Regions from separate parts of the Halobacillus naozhouensis genome, predicted to be linked through region 1. Evidence: riboswitches for the same ligand, from Rfam matches in the RefSeq annotation. Region 1 holds a riboswitch; the other holds the start of a gene.
The links. A riboswitch is a leader RNA that binds a small molecule or an ion and turns the genes downstream of it on or off. The one in region 1 is predicted to bind S-adenosylmethionine.

Region 1 (7,843 bases):
GCCCTTTCTGTAGCCAGACAAATCGAAAGGTATCAAGAGGATGCAGCCGTCGCCAACGCTTATCCTTTGCTTGAAATGCACCATAAGCTCTCCTGTTCAACACTTCCTCAAAGAGGTTCAGAGTCGCTCTTAATATGGCTTTCGAGGGTAGAACTAAGCGATGTGGTCCTATTCAAACAACTACTAGCCTGGAGAAATCAAATGGATGACCAGGTGAATGCAAAGGCTGTGGACCTGCTTCATCAGCTGCAAGTACGGCTTGATGAAGCGGAATACACGGAGGAAGATATAATTATTACGATCAAAGGTCATGAATTAAGCTACTCAGCTGTTCAACAAGTTCTTGATTTAGTTCACTATTACGGTACAGATCACCCTGCCCATACACTAGTTCAAGTACTTGCAGGTAAATCAACCAATAAACTTCGGCGCCTCCAACTTCATGAAACCCGCTGGTTCGGCCTGTTGGCTGAGTGGCCGCCGAAGCATATACAACGGTTGTTTAATCAATTAGAAAAGCAAGGATGGCTGATGAAACAGCGAAAGGGCTATTCGATCAGTGATTTTGCTGAAGAAGTCATGTGATTAAATGTGGGCTGCTTAGTGAAGCCCACCTACATATAACTTTATAAGGAGGAAGATCCACTTGAAATCCATTTATCAGCAAGCGTTAGGTGAAAAATTCGACCGACTGCACCCTGAGTTGCAAAAGAAATTTGGTTTAACGAGTGATCAAAAATTAATGGTCCTAGGTCAAGGACGTATGACAGAAATCCGGGGGACTCCTCTCATTCTCCGTCCCTTTTTAAGCATAGGATCAAAAGATCATCTTATTTTTGCAGAGAGGGGTAAAGAAGTTCCTTTTACCCTGGAAAACTATGCTTATGTGGATGAACGGGGCCGAGAATCAATTAGCTATATTCGCCGCTTTTTCTTCCCATATGCGATTCGTGGGTTTGATGCCGTTATGTCTTTTGACAATGAAAAGCAATCATTAATAGACGATTTAGGCAAGTCAGGCTGCTTATCGACACAGATGGATCTTGATGTGACAAGAGAAGGCGGATTACTCATGCACTCCCGGGAGATGAGAGTAGCAGACAAGTTCTCTTTCAATGGTCCACGGACATCCTTGTACGAGCATTATGACGAGAAACAGAAAGCATTTCGCGTTCACGTCCATGTGGATCATCCTTTACTAGGAACTTTACTCATGTACGAGGGATTAGTGCATACGGAATTTTTACCCATTACGGCCAATCATATTCCAGATCGCGGGATATTAACATAGGGGGATTAAGATGAGCAACGGTGATTCGAAAACGAATGAAAATGTACATACAGATTTTAAAGAAAGAATGACTTATGGCGAGTATTTAAACCTTGACCGGCTACTTTCTTCCCAAAATAGACTTTCTGAACATCATGATGAGATGTTGTTCATAGTCATACATCAGGTGAGTGAGTTATGGATGAAACTTATTTTACATGAGTTAAGGGCGGCCATTGATCTGATTAGGGAGGGGGAGATCCAGGAAGCACTGAAGATGTTGTCGAGGGTATCAAAGACACAAACTCAAATTATCCACGCCTGGGATGTTCTATCCACACTAACTCCTGCTGAATATATCCAGTTTCGGGATGATTTAGGGCAGGCGTCTGGTTTCCAATCTTACCAATACCGTATGGTTGAATTTGCGTTAGGATATAAAACACCACATGTATTAAAGATTTATGAAAAGGATCCTGAACTCCATCAAGAACTTAAAAATGCTTATGAAGCTCCAGGTATATATGATGCAGCCATTGAAAGGCTGGTCGAAGCGGGATTCAAAATTAATCCTGATCTCATTAATCGGGACTATACAACCATTTATCAGTCTGATGCTACAGTGGAAAAAGCCTGGGAACAAGTGTATAAGGATGTCGATAAGTACTGGGATCTTTATCAGTTGGCAGAAAAGTTAGTGGATATTGAAGATTGGTTTCAGCAGTGGCGTTTCAGGCATATGAAAACAGTAGAGCGAATTATTGGCCACAAAACGGGGACAGGAGGGTCATCAGGTGTAGGATATTTAAAGAAAGTATTAGACCACCGTTTCTTTCCAGAACTATGGGATATTCGTACGACCCTCTAAATTAACAGAATAGCCGGAACATAACAAATATATTATTTTATTATTACATTTATGTTACACTAAGGTGTGAGTTTATTACGGTGAAGAGGGAAGGTTATGAGACGACTAAATATATATATAGCACTCCTTAGTTTATTGTTGATTTTGACGGCTTGTTCTATTTTTATAGCAGATGCAAATGAAGGTTCTGTCAAGGTGGCTTCCGATCCTGCGAGCTACTATGACGTATCCATGGTTAGTGATATAGAAGAGTATGAAAAATATCATATCACTATTCATTATCCGCAAACGCCAAATGACCAAATCGATCAGGTGATTATAGATTACGTGAATCAGAAGAAAGATGCCTTTAAAAAGAGAAGTTATGAAGTAGTTTTAACTAGTGAAGAGCAATCTGTACATGAATTGCATATTGATTTTGATGTCGTGTATCAGAATGAAAAAGTATTTGTCGTTGAATTTATAGAGACAGCAGACGTTGGGCAAAAGCAGGTGGATGTAAGCCGTACCGTCATGAATTTTGATAAATCAAGTGGCAAGCTTTTGGAACTGAAGAACTTATTTAAAAAGGATACCAATTATAAAGAAGTCTTGGCCCAGGAAGCAAAAGAAGAACTTGGGACGCAAAACGAAACAGGGCACACGTCTGTCAGTATTGAAAATACAGCACTGACGGGAAGTTCTCTAGTTGTGTACCTAACTAATGAAGACCAAAAGAGATGGAACACGAGCACATCGAAGGTATCTATAGATAAACACGAGCTGAACGATATATTATTACCAGAATATGCACAAAAAGTTGTACAAACTGCAGAGAAGAAGAAGGATAAAACTTCTTTTCCTAAGATTAAGAAATCGGATCAGGCACCTGAACGTGCAGTCGAAAAGAAAGTAGCACTCACCTTTGACAATGGTCCACATCCAAAAAGAACGCCCCTTATTTTAGACATGCTAGAGAAGTATGACGCCAGCGCCACCTTTTTTATGATAGGAAAACGACTTAAGCATTACCCTGAAGCAGCTAGAGAAGTAGTGAAACAGGGGCATGTGATCGGTAACCATACATGGGATCATCCAAGTTTTGGGCGTCTTTCTGATAGTCAGCGGGAAGCTCAGTTGGATAAAACCCAACAGTTGATTCATGAGGTAACGGGTGTGAATACCAAGATTGTGCGTTTGCCGTTTGGTGGAAAGCTTTCAGAAGCTTTTAAAGACCAATATAGGGTGATTCCCTGGACTATTAATACTACCGAAAACTGGAACTTAACGAATGCTTCAGAAATTGCTCATGCAGTGATTTCCAAGGTGGAAGATGGCTCCATTATTGTCTTAAGCAGCCTTCATTCTGTTACACCAGAAGCCTTAGAAATTATACTTGAGGAGTTAACGGCACAAGGGTACAGTTTTGTACCAGTAAGTGCATTATAGACAACAAATAAGAGCCCTTGACGCAGCTTCGTCAAGGGCTCTTATTTAATATAATAGTTGTTTGGCCGGGTAAGATTGCCAAATATAAAGAAAATCTTCCACCATGGCGCTGGCTGTCGCTAATTGGCCTGCTCCTGGTCCTCTGAGCGTCAAAGGACCAACTAAATCTCCGAAAAGATGAATGGCATTATCAACTCCATCTATCGAATGAAGCCCGTGAGAAGGAGACAGGACTTGCGGTTTTACACTGGCATGAAGTTCACCATTTACTTCTTCAATCGAAGCGATATGACGAATTTTATTTCCCTGTTGTTGAGCATCATTGAATTGATCTGCGGTTATATGATCAATTCCTTCACAGGGAACCGACTCCCAGCTTGGCTGGCTTTGATAGATAAGCTGACTCAGAATCATTAATTTGTAAAAGGCATCGTAACCTTTAATGTCATTCGTCGGGTCAGCCTCGGCAAATCCTCGTTTTTGAGCCTCCTCTAACGCTTCCTGAAAACCTTTTCCTTCATTCTGAATGGATGAAAGAATATAGTTACTTGTCCCGTTTAAAATCGCTTCTATTTTCGTGATTGAATTTGCCTGGAGGAGCCTTGTGATGGTTCCAAGGATAGGCGTGCCGGACGCTGTCGTCGCTTCGTAGCCAATTCCTACTTTTTGGGCAGCCTGCTCCAATAAACGGGTTCCGTATTTGGCAAACATCACTTTGTTCGCTGTAACGACATGGATGTGTCGATCAACAGCTTTTGTTAAATAGGAGAAACATGGTTCTTCGCCGACGATGGCTTCAAAGATCACATCAGGCTTCTGGGCAAGAATCTGCTCATATTGATCCGTGACGAAAACAGAATGGGGGAGCTCGCGTTCTTTAGACAAGTTATCTACGAGGATGCCGCATAGTTCGATAGGGGCTCCTGCTAATTTGGTTAAATGGTCTCGTTTCGTTTGCAGGATTTGATAGACTCCCTCTCCGACTGTCCCAAATCCCAATATGGCTGCTTTAATAGTCAATAGTTAGTTCCCTCCTCGTTCAATTTATCACTTATCCATGCTCCCCATTCTCCAAATTCCACGAGAAATCCATCATGTCCATAATCTGTTTTCACATGATAATGTTCCCCATTTAACGCATGATGGGAGAAGGGCTGAATCAGTTCTTTTGGATAAAGCAGATCATGCTCAAAGCTTACTGTAAATAAGGCTGGTTTATAGGCAGCAGCTGTATCTTGTAAGCTGCCTCGACCTTTTCTAATATCATGGTTGTTCATCGCTTCTAACAAATACAGATAGCTGTTGGCATCAAAACGCTGCTTTATTTTTTCCCCTTGATAATTCAAATAGGATTGAATTGAATAAAGGGCATCCTCTTGCTCTCTTGCAAATCTTTTTTGGAAAAGTGGAGCACTTCTGTAGGTGACCATGCCGGCCATCCGGGCAACTTCAAAGCCGTGAAGCGTATCATTAGATGAATAATATCCCTCCTTAAACGCTGGATCATCTTGTATGGCCCTTGCTCCAATATGATTAAAGGCGATTCCATAATCACTCAAATAAGGGGTCGCAGCTAATACGAAGAGCTGCCTCATGAAATCAGGATAGAGCAAACCCCATTCGAGCGTTTGCATCCCTCCCAGAGATCCGCCAGCGACCGCATGTAATTCGGTATACCCTAACTGATGCAGGGCCCTATACTGGGCGTGAACCATGTCACGAATCGTTACTTCAGGGAAGTCAAGACGGTAAAGATCGCCAGTTTCAGGATTTATACTTGCCGGTCCAGTTGAACCGTGACACCCTCCCAGCACATTAAAGGTGATGACTTGATACTGAGTGATATCAATCGGACATTGTTCTCCAACCAATCCTGCCCACCAGCCGGGATTTTCACTTGAACCGACAGCGTACTGATTTCCAGTTAAAGCATGGCAGAGTAAAATAACCGGGGCTCCCTCAGGGCCATAGTGTTCATATGCCAGCTCAATCTTGGAGAGTGTGTCACCAGATTCAAATGTGAAGTCTTCGATTGAAACTTTTGCCACAGACTGTTTCTGTTCGACAGGGTTATGCAATGACATGCATCATCCCTCCTTAATGTAAAATTCCATATAAAAAGCCCTCTTCTGTAATAAGAAGAGGGCGTATGTATATATTCCTCCTCTTATCTGTCAGATCCATCCTTCGATCTGTAGGAATTAGCACCTTTTCAAGCCGAATGCTTGAAGGTTGCCGGGCATCACAGGGCCTAGTCCCTCTGCCACTCTCGATAAGAGATATTCAATTAATTTTTCCAATCATCACAAGCATGAAGCCTTTTAACGAATTCTTTCGATACAGCCAAGATAGAATATTGTTTTTAAATGTATGTTACGAATTATAAAAGCAGAAGTAAATATTGTCAAACTATTTTTGCAATAGGAAGGAACGTTTGACAGACAACTATGCTGGGAAAACATCTAATAGAGCAATGAGGAGAGGAGAGATTTTGATGAAGGAATATAGTGTGGTACCTAATAAGGATGTTACAGGCTGGTTTGTGAAAATTGAGGACGTAGCCCCGACAGACTTATACGACGAACGAGATACAGCCGTCGAAAAGGCAACAGAACTGGCAGAGAACAATAAGCCAAGCCGTCTGCAGGTTATGGACAAAAATCACAACGTAGAAAATGAATGGAATTTCAAGTAAAAAGAGGCTCCCTTAGATGGGAGTCATTTTTTATGTATAAATATCCAATTCATGTGTTCACTCGTTTCAAACTCATAACTGGCTGTTATTGCAAAAAAACGTTACGCTAGAGGAAATAGAGTGAGGACGAGGTGCGGATTTATGGAACAACGTGTGGATATTGTGATCGTGGGAGCAAGAGTCGCTGGTGCGAGTCTGGCGATTTTACTTGGACAAATGGGGAAACGGGTCCTTCTGATTGATAAGGCATCCTTTCCTAGTGATACGTTATCTACACATCATCTGTCCCATGTGCATTATTTGGAGAAGCTTGGTGTCCGAGAAGAAGTGGAATCTACTGGATTGCGTAAGATTAATAGAATGCGTACATATGTCGGTGATAGCTTTGTGGAAGGACCAAGGGATTTCTATACGATCATTCCTAAGCGTAGTCATTTAGATGATGTACTTTTGACGAAAGCCTGCAGTAATGAGGGAGTGGAGCTGCTTGAAAGCTGTACGGTTAAAGACTTGATAACTGATGAACAGCGTGTGATAGGTGTGGAAGCCGTGGATAAAACGGGAGAGACGAAGCGGATTCATGCTTCACTAGTGGTAGGAGCAGATGGCAGACATTCGTTCATTGCCGAAAACGTTCAAGCAGGCAAGTACGGTTTCCACTCACCACAGCGGCCGGTATTTTACGGCTATTATCATGGGATTGAACCGTTAACGGAGCCAACAACAGAGATTTTTCTTAATGAAGGAAGAATTGGTTTCCTCTTTCCGATGGAGCCGGGTATCGACTGCTTAGGGCTGGAAGTTCACTCTGAAGAGTTCAAGGAGATGGTGAAAAATTCTCATAAATTTAAAGAGATTTATCAATCTTTCTATGGGATGGAAAAACGGTTGCAAAGGGCTTCGCTGCAAGGGAAAATCGTCGGTACACCCGGCGTACCGAATTTTTTTCGGGAGCCGGCTGGAGAAGGATGGGCTTTAATTGGAGATGCTGCTCATAGTAAAGACCCGAGTACTGGCCTCGGAATAAACGATGCATTCATGCAGTCCTTCTTGTTGGCGGAGGCTATACAGAAACATGATGAAGGGAGATCCTGGGATCATGTGATGGCTGAATTTAAGCAAAAGCGGGACGAACAATTAGAGCCAGGCTATCGATTAACTCTTGATTACATTCAATCCATGAGGCCATGGTCACGGGACGAGAAGGCTCTCTTTCAAGCCATGGCAGCTAACCCGATGGTTTGGAATAAAATCGTACCGCACCTTCCCGACTTATTAAAGGAACACTCGTCATCTCTCCCGGAGCTATATGGTTCGGTAGAATGGGAGGCTAAGAACTTTGGCTTTGGAAGGAATGAAAATACTTTTATCGAATAAGAATGAAGAGGTGATTCCTATGACTTGGACAAAAGAAACTGCCTTTGAAAAATTACAAAGCATTTATACAGATAAGGTGATGCAGGAGGAGAAGCGCAGAATTTTTCAACAAGTGTATCGGCATTTGCATGAACATTTAGATGATCTGGCTGTGGGTTCCGGCTTAAAGCAGGAAACTGAGAAACAGGTGAAATTTTTTAAAGAA
Region 2 (7,843 bases), 960 kb from region 1:
CTGCTCCAATTCTTCTTTTTTCTGGGTAAATAATGGCTCTTTCAGCAGTAAATAACGGTCCGTCGTTACTTTTGTTTCCCTGTCCATCCTTAATTCTTCAGACAGCTTCGGAAACATTGAGTTCCTTACATAATAACCCTCTTTTTCAAAATCCCGCTGTGAGCCAAATCCAAAGACATCACGTTTATATTTTGCTTTATTCTTTATATGTTCATAGTCGTTCCGTGAGAAAGGTTTACCTTCGTTGTCATTGTTAAATAAGTAGGACCGCATTTCCGGACCAATTTGTTGAAAAAAATGTCTTGCTCGTCCAACAACGGGATAATTACGCAAAATTGGGTGCATGTCTTGCGTTCTGTCAATAAAATATAGATAAATTCCAGCTATAATGATGATCAGCAATAGAATCGCACATGTAACAAAACCGATGACTGTCATGATGTCAGCTATATTCACTATCAATTCCTCCTTATGTAATTCATTGTTAGGATTAACAAAAGAACGTAAAAACATTCGTCATCTGTAAAAGCATTTCGCACTACAGTTCGCCCATTATCATAAGGTGTAAGAAGTTTTCTAAATCTTATGGACTTGGAGGTTGTACAAAAAGTGAGTGAATATTACCTTCATCCTTACTACAGGAACCCGTATCCTCAGGTGAATACTGACTATTTTAAGCAATCATTACAGGCTTATCATACTTTATTCGATCAGGCTAAAACGATTGTGAACCATCTCTTGTCTCACCCTGAGAAAATGAGAAATCTTATGAGTTCAGCCCAGGAAAATGAGCAAGATGAAGTGGATCGTATCATTAAATCCACCGGAGTGCCTTCAGATGTTAAGACGACTTACACTCCTAACTCCGTAACTTTTACCTTATATGCAGATGCGGATAATTTTGAGAATTGCTGTACTTTAACGATGAATTTAGTGTGGGGATTCTATTGAATAGGATTAAAGACAGGCGCCCTGGTTATGTAAGGTCCAGGGCTCTTGCATAAGGATAACTACCTCTCTTTTTGGAAAAGCTTTTACTACGAAACCAAAAGGATTAGGAGTTATGACATGCACACTTCCCGTCGATATTTATCAAGAAAAATGGTAGTCGAGCCGTTTCATGACAAGAAACTGCTGAAAGATATGTGGGGTGAGAACTGGGGCGTGTCCAATGATATACAACCAGTCAAGAAAGTATTAATGCATCGTCCCGGGAAAGAAATACTGAGTTTGCATAGTAATGCCCAGCAAATCGAATATGGAAGTGTTTTGGCGCAAAATATAAAAGGAACGCCCCCGCAAGACGAACAAACTACAGGACTACCGAATTTAGAGAGCTTGCAATTTCAGCATGACCAGCTTGCTGGGGTGTTAACTAAAGAAGGGATTGAAGTCGTCTATCTTGAAGGGGAATCAGAATCTTGGCCGGAGCGAACTTTCACAAGAGACTTGGGGATGGTGATCCCCGGAGGAGTGATCCTTCCCCGCCTTGCCCTTTATATCCGATATGGGGAAACTGTCTTCGCTTCGCAGACATTCAGTCGTTTAGGTGTACCGATGCTAGGATGCATTCAGGGAAACGGGTTTGCTGAAGGCGGCAGCTTTAGCATGTTAGATAGCACTACAGCCATTATCGGACGATCTGAACGTGTAAATCCGGACGGCATTGAACAAGTAAGGCAAATCCTTTCGCATCAAAACATCGACCTAATTAGCGTGGATCTGCCCTCAACGATCATCCATTTGGATGAAGCCTTTCTTCTGCTCGACCAGCATACCGCCCTTATAAACCAGGCTCTTCTGCCTTTTTGGTTTCTGGATGAGCTACATAAACGAAAGCTGAACTTGTTACACGTCGATCCTCGAGATCCCGCCCTTTCCATTAACGTTCTGCCGATAGCTCCCGGAAGAGTAGTCTGTCCGAGCTCTGGAATTAAGACGAATGAACTCTTAAGATCATGCGGGATAAAGGTGATCACAGTAGATATCAGCGAGTTTTATAAACTAGGAGGCGGTATTCACTGTCTGACTTTACCGTTAACAAGAAATTAGCCCCAGCTTAGGAGGAAAAGCCAGTGCATGAATTAGATTTACATCATATATTTTCACTTGTACTAATCTTAGTTCTGATTGCAGCCGGGATTACTGCATTTGCAAAAAAATTAAAACAACCCTACCCGATCGCCCTTGTCATAGTTGGAGCTATCATTGGTTTGATAGATGTCCCCATACTTACCCCTTTGAAAGATTTTATTACCGAAGCAGAAGTGTTTAATTTTGCGATTATCACACTATTCTTACCTGCGCTATTAGGAGAAGCTGCCTTGAAGCTCCCCTTCTCCCATTTAAATGAGAATAAAAAGCCCATCATCGCACTCGCATTTGGAGGCACCTTTTTATCCTTTGTCGTGATTGGGTTTTCTTCCATGTGGCTTTTAGAATTTTCAATTCCCGCTGCTTTCGTGTTTGCCGCCATTATGAGTGCCACAGATCCGGTCAGTGTATTATCGATTTTTAAGAACGTGGGCGTAAACAACAGACTTGCCACTGTTATTGAAGGTGAAAGTTTATTTAATGATGGGCTGGCCGTTGTCCTTTTTAATATATCTGCATTCTCTTTACTGGCCTATACGGAACTTGGGTTGATTGGCGTCGGCAATGGACTATGGGAATTCATTAAAGTTGTAGCGTTAGGCCTGATCGTTGGAGGAGCACTAGGCTATGTAGGGTCACGAATCACCCAACTCTTTGATGATTATCCCTTGGAAATTATTTTCAGCATCATTTTGTTTTACGGGGCATTCCTCCTTGCTGAAACAGTTCACGCTTCGGGAGTTATTGCGGTTGTGGTTGCAGCACTTATCTTAGGGAATTATGGCGCAAAAATCGGGATGACACCTGCGACAAAGTTGAATATCAGCAACTTCTGGGATGTCATCACACTACTCGCGAATTCCCTCGTATTTCTGATGGTAGGACTGGAAATCACACGCATCGATGTCACAGACAAATGGGGATATATCTTTTTGGCGATTCTAATTGTACTTTTGGCTAGAAGTGCTGCTGTATATTTAAGCTTACTATTTGTCAAAGGAATCGCTGCTTCGTGGAAACACATTTTAAACTGGGGTGGATTAAAGGGATCATTATCCATTGCACTTGTGTTGAGTCTACCTCGTGACTTCACAGGACGTGAGGATATTTTAATTTTAGCCTTTAGCGTGGTTCTGTTCTCCCTAGTCTTTCAAGGGCTCTCAATTAAACCGTTGATCACATGGCTGGGAGCTAATAAGGAAGAAGAAGGTTTTATAGAGTATGAAGAACTTATAGCACGTGTTTATCGATTTAAAAAATCCATTTCAGAAATAACTAAAGTAAGGGAGAACCTGTTCATTACTGAAACGATAACGAAAGGAATCATTGAACAATATGAACAAGAACTGAACCAATTGCATACCGACATTGACAACCTTTTTGCAAACCATCCCGACCTTAAAGAGAAACAGCAAACCACCTTGCAAAAGCATGCCTTATATGCGCAGCACGAAGCTGTTGAACAATTGTTAAAAGAAGATATCATCTCAACTGATGTGGCCGACCGACAACTTAATGTCATTACAGACCAGCTTGTGGAATTAGAGAGTGACGAATAATTAAGGCTAAACACTAAGTGTGAGCAAAGCTAGAACTTATAAAAAAAGTTCTAGCGAATAGTTTGGCTGTGACCAGAATCTTTATTTACAACTTTCTGAATAGATCATGCGTTGAAAAAATCCTTTACGTCCATTAAATCCATTGTTTTTGCCGTAATAGATGAAAAATACGTTCAGATGAGGACTCTTCAGATTCCTGGTCCGTATGAACAACTAGGTCTCCCTCATGCGGTGGTTCATATGGGGAATCAAACCCTGTAAAGGATGGAATCTCACCTATTCTAACTTTTTTATATAAACCTTTAGGATCACGTTTCTCACAGTCCTCAATCGGACAACTCACGAATACTTCAAGGAACTCATTCTCTCTGAATTTATGACGAATCTGGTTGCGGTCTGAACGGAAAGGAGAAGTAAATGCTGCCATTACAATTGTCCCGCTATCTACTAAAAGCTTGACTGCTTCTCCAACCCTTCGAATGTTTTCTTGTCGATCCCGTTCTCCATAACCGAGGTCATTGTTCAACCCGTGACGTACATCATCTTCATCCAGGACATAGGTTTGCACCCCTTGATCATAGAGCTTCTGATTAATAAGTTTGGCTATCGTAGACTTTCCAGAACCTGATAGACCGGTAAGCCAAACCACACCACTAAAATGCTGATTTTTACGGTGATAATCAATCTTTGAAATAGAAGCAGTATCATGCCTGGCAATGTTTGTATTCATGGTCTTCCCTCCTTAGGTTGTGATCAGGTAGTTACTACACCTCACTCCAGCTGAATGGTGCGATGGCATTGTGTCCATACTAAAACTCTTGTTTTAAGGATCGAGGTTTCCCTTTTGGGGTCTGGACAGCTGCCTTCCTTCCAAAGCCTGTCAGAAGCAAAGTGGCGAATATTCCGCAAGCCATCATAACAACTGTATAAAAATTTGACCTCAAAAAGACTTCCGTTAAACAGTAAGCAAGAACCAGGGAAATAATTGGAGAAGTGATCCAGACTTTCAAAATTTGATAAATAATTCTCTTTTTCCAAATTTCGCCCCAGTTCTTCGTTGCCCCTATCCCCACAATGGCTGATGTCGTAACCTGTGTCATCGGAATGGGAACTCCTAATAAGGAAGCACCCACTACCAATACGCCCGATGTCCCTGACACCATAACCCCATCTGTTAAGGTTAATGTGGAAATGCGCTTGCCATTTGTTTCAAGCACTCTTCCTCCTAATAAAATACTTCCAAGGGCAATAAACACCCCTCCTGCCAGCAGTCCTATTTCTTTTGGTAAAACACCCGCACCGACAAGAGGGCCAATTGCATTCGCTACGTTGTTCATCCCAGCAGCAAAGGCCTCTATGAAACCAGTTATAATTAACAAAATGGAAATCCACTTGGAAATTTGTCTACTCGCTGAAGACTTGTGCTTCCTTCTCCAGTAATTTCCGATTAATCCAAAACAAAATGTCAGGGTAAAGGCAGCGACAGGAACAATTACCCAGAAGGTGACAATGTGAATCAGAGTGTCAAGGTAAAGCTGCTGCAAAGAGATCCCTACCCCGACTATGGCTCCAACTGTTACCTCACTTGTGGAGAGCGGAATGCCAATCATGTTCGTAAAAAATAATGTAATGGCCGCTACAGACAAGATAATGACAGCCGCCTGAACAGTCAGCAGTTCTGATGCTATGAGCCCCTTTCCTATCGTTTCCACTACCTCTCCGCCCCACAAAGCACCAAGCAATCCCCCCACCCCGCTTAGGAGAAGAGCTGTTCGTTTCTTCTTGATAACTTGAGCTCCATAAGCAATTCCCATCGTTGCAGCTGAACCACTTGCCCCGACATTAAATGCAAAAAAGCAAGAAACGGCCAGCCCTATAATGATCAGGGTCATGAACGGGAGTCCTTAGGAGATCCGGTGTGCAGACCACATTCTGTTTTAGCAAATCCTTGCCATCTGCCTGAACGATCATTAGGATCCTCTGAAGGGGACGTGCAAGGCATACAGCCGATACTGGCGTATCCTCGATCATGAAGTTCATTGTATGGAAGGTTACGAGTACGAATATGCTCCCATACGTCCTCCCAGGTCCAGTGAATGAGTGGACAAACTTTGATCGAGCGAAAACGGTCATCTTTGTTCACAAAGTTTGTTTCACTTCTGCTTGGAGATTGCTCGCGTCTTAACCCGGAAATCCAAGCCGTTGCTCCGTTTAAAGCGTCTTCAAGCGGTTTAATCTTCCTAATATAACAACATTTATCAGGATTTCGATTCCACAATTCATCGCCATGCTTACTGGCTTGTTCCTGCAACGTTAAGTCCGGTTTTTTCATCGTAATCTGCAAATCTGGAAATCTTTCTTTAATTGCATTGATGAGATCATAAGTCTCTTGAAAGTGAACATCCGTATCCAGGAATACAATGGCTGCATCCTTTTTCACCTGAGAAATCAAGTCGATTAATACAATCCCTTCTGCACCAAAACTGCAGGCATAGACAATATCATCATAAGAACGATAGGCCCATTGTAAAACCTGGAATGCTTCTTGTTTATGATCTTTTGTGATGCGATCAGGGAAAGGATTTTCAAAAGCAGAGTCATAGGTTACTACGTTATTAGTCATCGTTGAATCCTCCTCAAAAGAAACAGTTAGTATTTGTGAAAAGCAAAGAAAAAAGGCAGCACTGCTCTACTCTAACAAGCAGCACTACCTCTAGTTGTCTAGTCAGCAGTATCATCATTAAATTAAAAAAATCCTCTTCTTAAACAGCAATAAGAAGAGGATTTCAGACAACGGGATCCGTCTCTTCTTATCTATCAAGCTAATAGCTTGTTGGAGTTAGCACAGTACTATGACTAGTCTGTTGCCGAGGTTTCGTCGGGCCAAGTCCCTCCACCCCTCTGGATAAGAAATTGATTTAATTTTGTTACTGGAAAATATACAACAAGTATTCGATCCTGTCAAAGAGAATTTGTAAAATTTATTGCCATTTAAATCCTAAAACCCTTTATTCAAAGTGATTTAGTCGGGTTTAATAATTTTTAAATTCTTTTGACAATTACCCTTGATTCCTTGTTTTTTTTCGTGTAATGTAAGTCGCAACATCTGAAACAAGATTTCAAATCGAGTACTAGATGATTTACAGAAGTCATAAACTAGGCTAGAAGAATTCAACAGAAAGACATAAAGTTTACTCTTGAATCCATTGTTCATTTGATGTAAAGTAAGCAATTATAAATACCAAAAAATTACATATGTTTTCTTATCTAGAGAGGTGTAGGGACTGGCCCGATGAAACCTCAGCAACCACTGGTATTACCAGTATGGTGCTAAATCCAGCAAGTTATTTAAACTTGAAAGATAAGAAGAAGCATTAAGTATCTTAAAGTCTTCTTCTTACAGAAGGCTTTTTTTATTTTTATAAAAGGAGAATGCTCATGTCTACCTCACGTACGGAAACAAAGTTAGTTCATACAGGCAAAAACAATCTGGATGCTACAGGAGCCGTTAATGCTCCCGTCTATTTCTCAACTGCCTACCAACATCCTGGCATCGGTGAATCGACTGGCTTTGACTACTCAAGAACAGGGAATCCCACAAGAAGCATTCTCGAACGATCCATTGCGGAAATTGAACATGGAGAAATGGGATTTGCATTCAGTTCAGGGATGGCGGCAATTCAAACTGCACTTTCTTTATTCGCCCATCAAGATGAGATCATTGTGTCAGAAGATTTGTATGGCGGCAGTTATCGTTTATTTGAGCACCTCTCTACTCAATATGGTTTGAGATTTCATTATTGTGACAGCCAACATTTATCCGACTTAGAGGAATATATCACTGAGAAAACGAAGGCGATTTATATTGAGACACCTACGAACCCGCTTATGCATGTTGCAGATATTCCGGCCATAGCGAGAGTAGCCAGGGAACATGGTCTTCTGCTGCTTGTTGATAACACATTATATACACCGCTCTTGCAACAGCCTTTACGAGAAGGTGCCGATATTGTGATCCATAGTGCCACCAAATATTTGGGCGGCCACAACGATACCCTGGCCGGACTACTTGTCGCAGAAGACCCTGTAATTTGTGAAAAATTAGCGACTCATCAAAATACAACCGGCGCAGTCCTCTCCCCTTTTGACTCGTGGCTGCTTATGAGGGGGATGAAAACCCTCGCCTTACG

Region 2: linked by a shared signal. The riboswitch ahead of P9989_RS03185 (methionine biosynthesis PLP-dependent protein) and the one ahead of metX (homoserine O-acetyltransferase MetX) in region 1 are both predicted to bind S-adenosylmethionine.

The regions. Positions count from the first base shown of each region.
Region 1 is NZ_CP121671.1:3,862,970-3,870,812, reverse strand. Features, by position in the region: gene P9989_RS19785 (RQC-minor-2 family DNA-binding protein) at 1-585, shown strand, start outside; gene P9989_RS19780 (DUF4166 domain-containing protein) at 647-1,291, shown strand; gene kynA (tryptophan 2,3-dioxygenase) at 1,302-2,138, shown strand; gene P9989_RS19770 (polysaccharide deacetylase family protein) at 2,235-3,566, shown strand; gene P9989_RS19765 (homoserine dehydrogenase) at 3,612-4,586, opposite strand; gene metX (homoserine O-acetyltransferase MetX) at 4,583-5,650, opposite strand; SAM riboswitch class I at 5,731-5,845, opposite strand; gene P9989_RS19755 (DUF2188 domain-containing protein) at 6,061-6,261, shown strand; gene P9989_RS19750 (NAD(P)/FAD-dependent oxidoreductase) at 6,403-7,638, shown strand; gene P9989_RS19745 (hypothetical protein) at 7,658-7,843, shown strand, end outside.
Region 2 is NZ_CP121671.1:599,576-607,418, reverse strand. Features, by position in the region: gene P9989_RS03220 (FMN-binding glutamate synthase family protein) at 1-456, opposite strand, end outside; gene P9989_RS03215 (YuzC family spore coat inner layer protein) at 610-951, shown strand; gene P9989_RS03210 (dimethylarginine dimethylaminohydrolase family protein) at 1,069-2,052, shown strand; gene P9989_RS03205 (cation:proton antiporter) at 2,076-3,653, shown strand; gene cysC (adenylyl-sulfate kinase) at 3,787-4,383, opposite strand; gene cysP (sulfate permease) at 4,463-5,545, opposite strand; gene P9989_RS03190 (phosphoadenylyl-sulfate reductase) at 5,542-6,276, opposite strand; SAM riboswitch class I at 6,461-6,565, opposite strand; SAM riboswitch class I at 6,914-7,021, shown strand; gene P9989_RS03185 (methionine biosynthesis PLP-dependent protein) at 7,092-7,843, shown strand, end outside.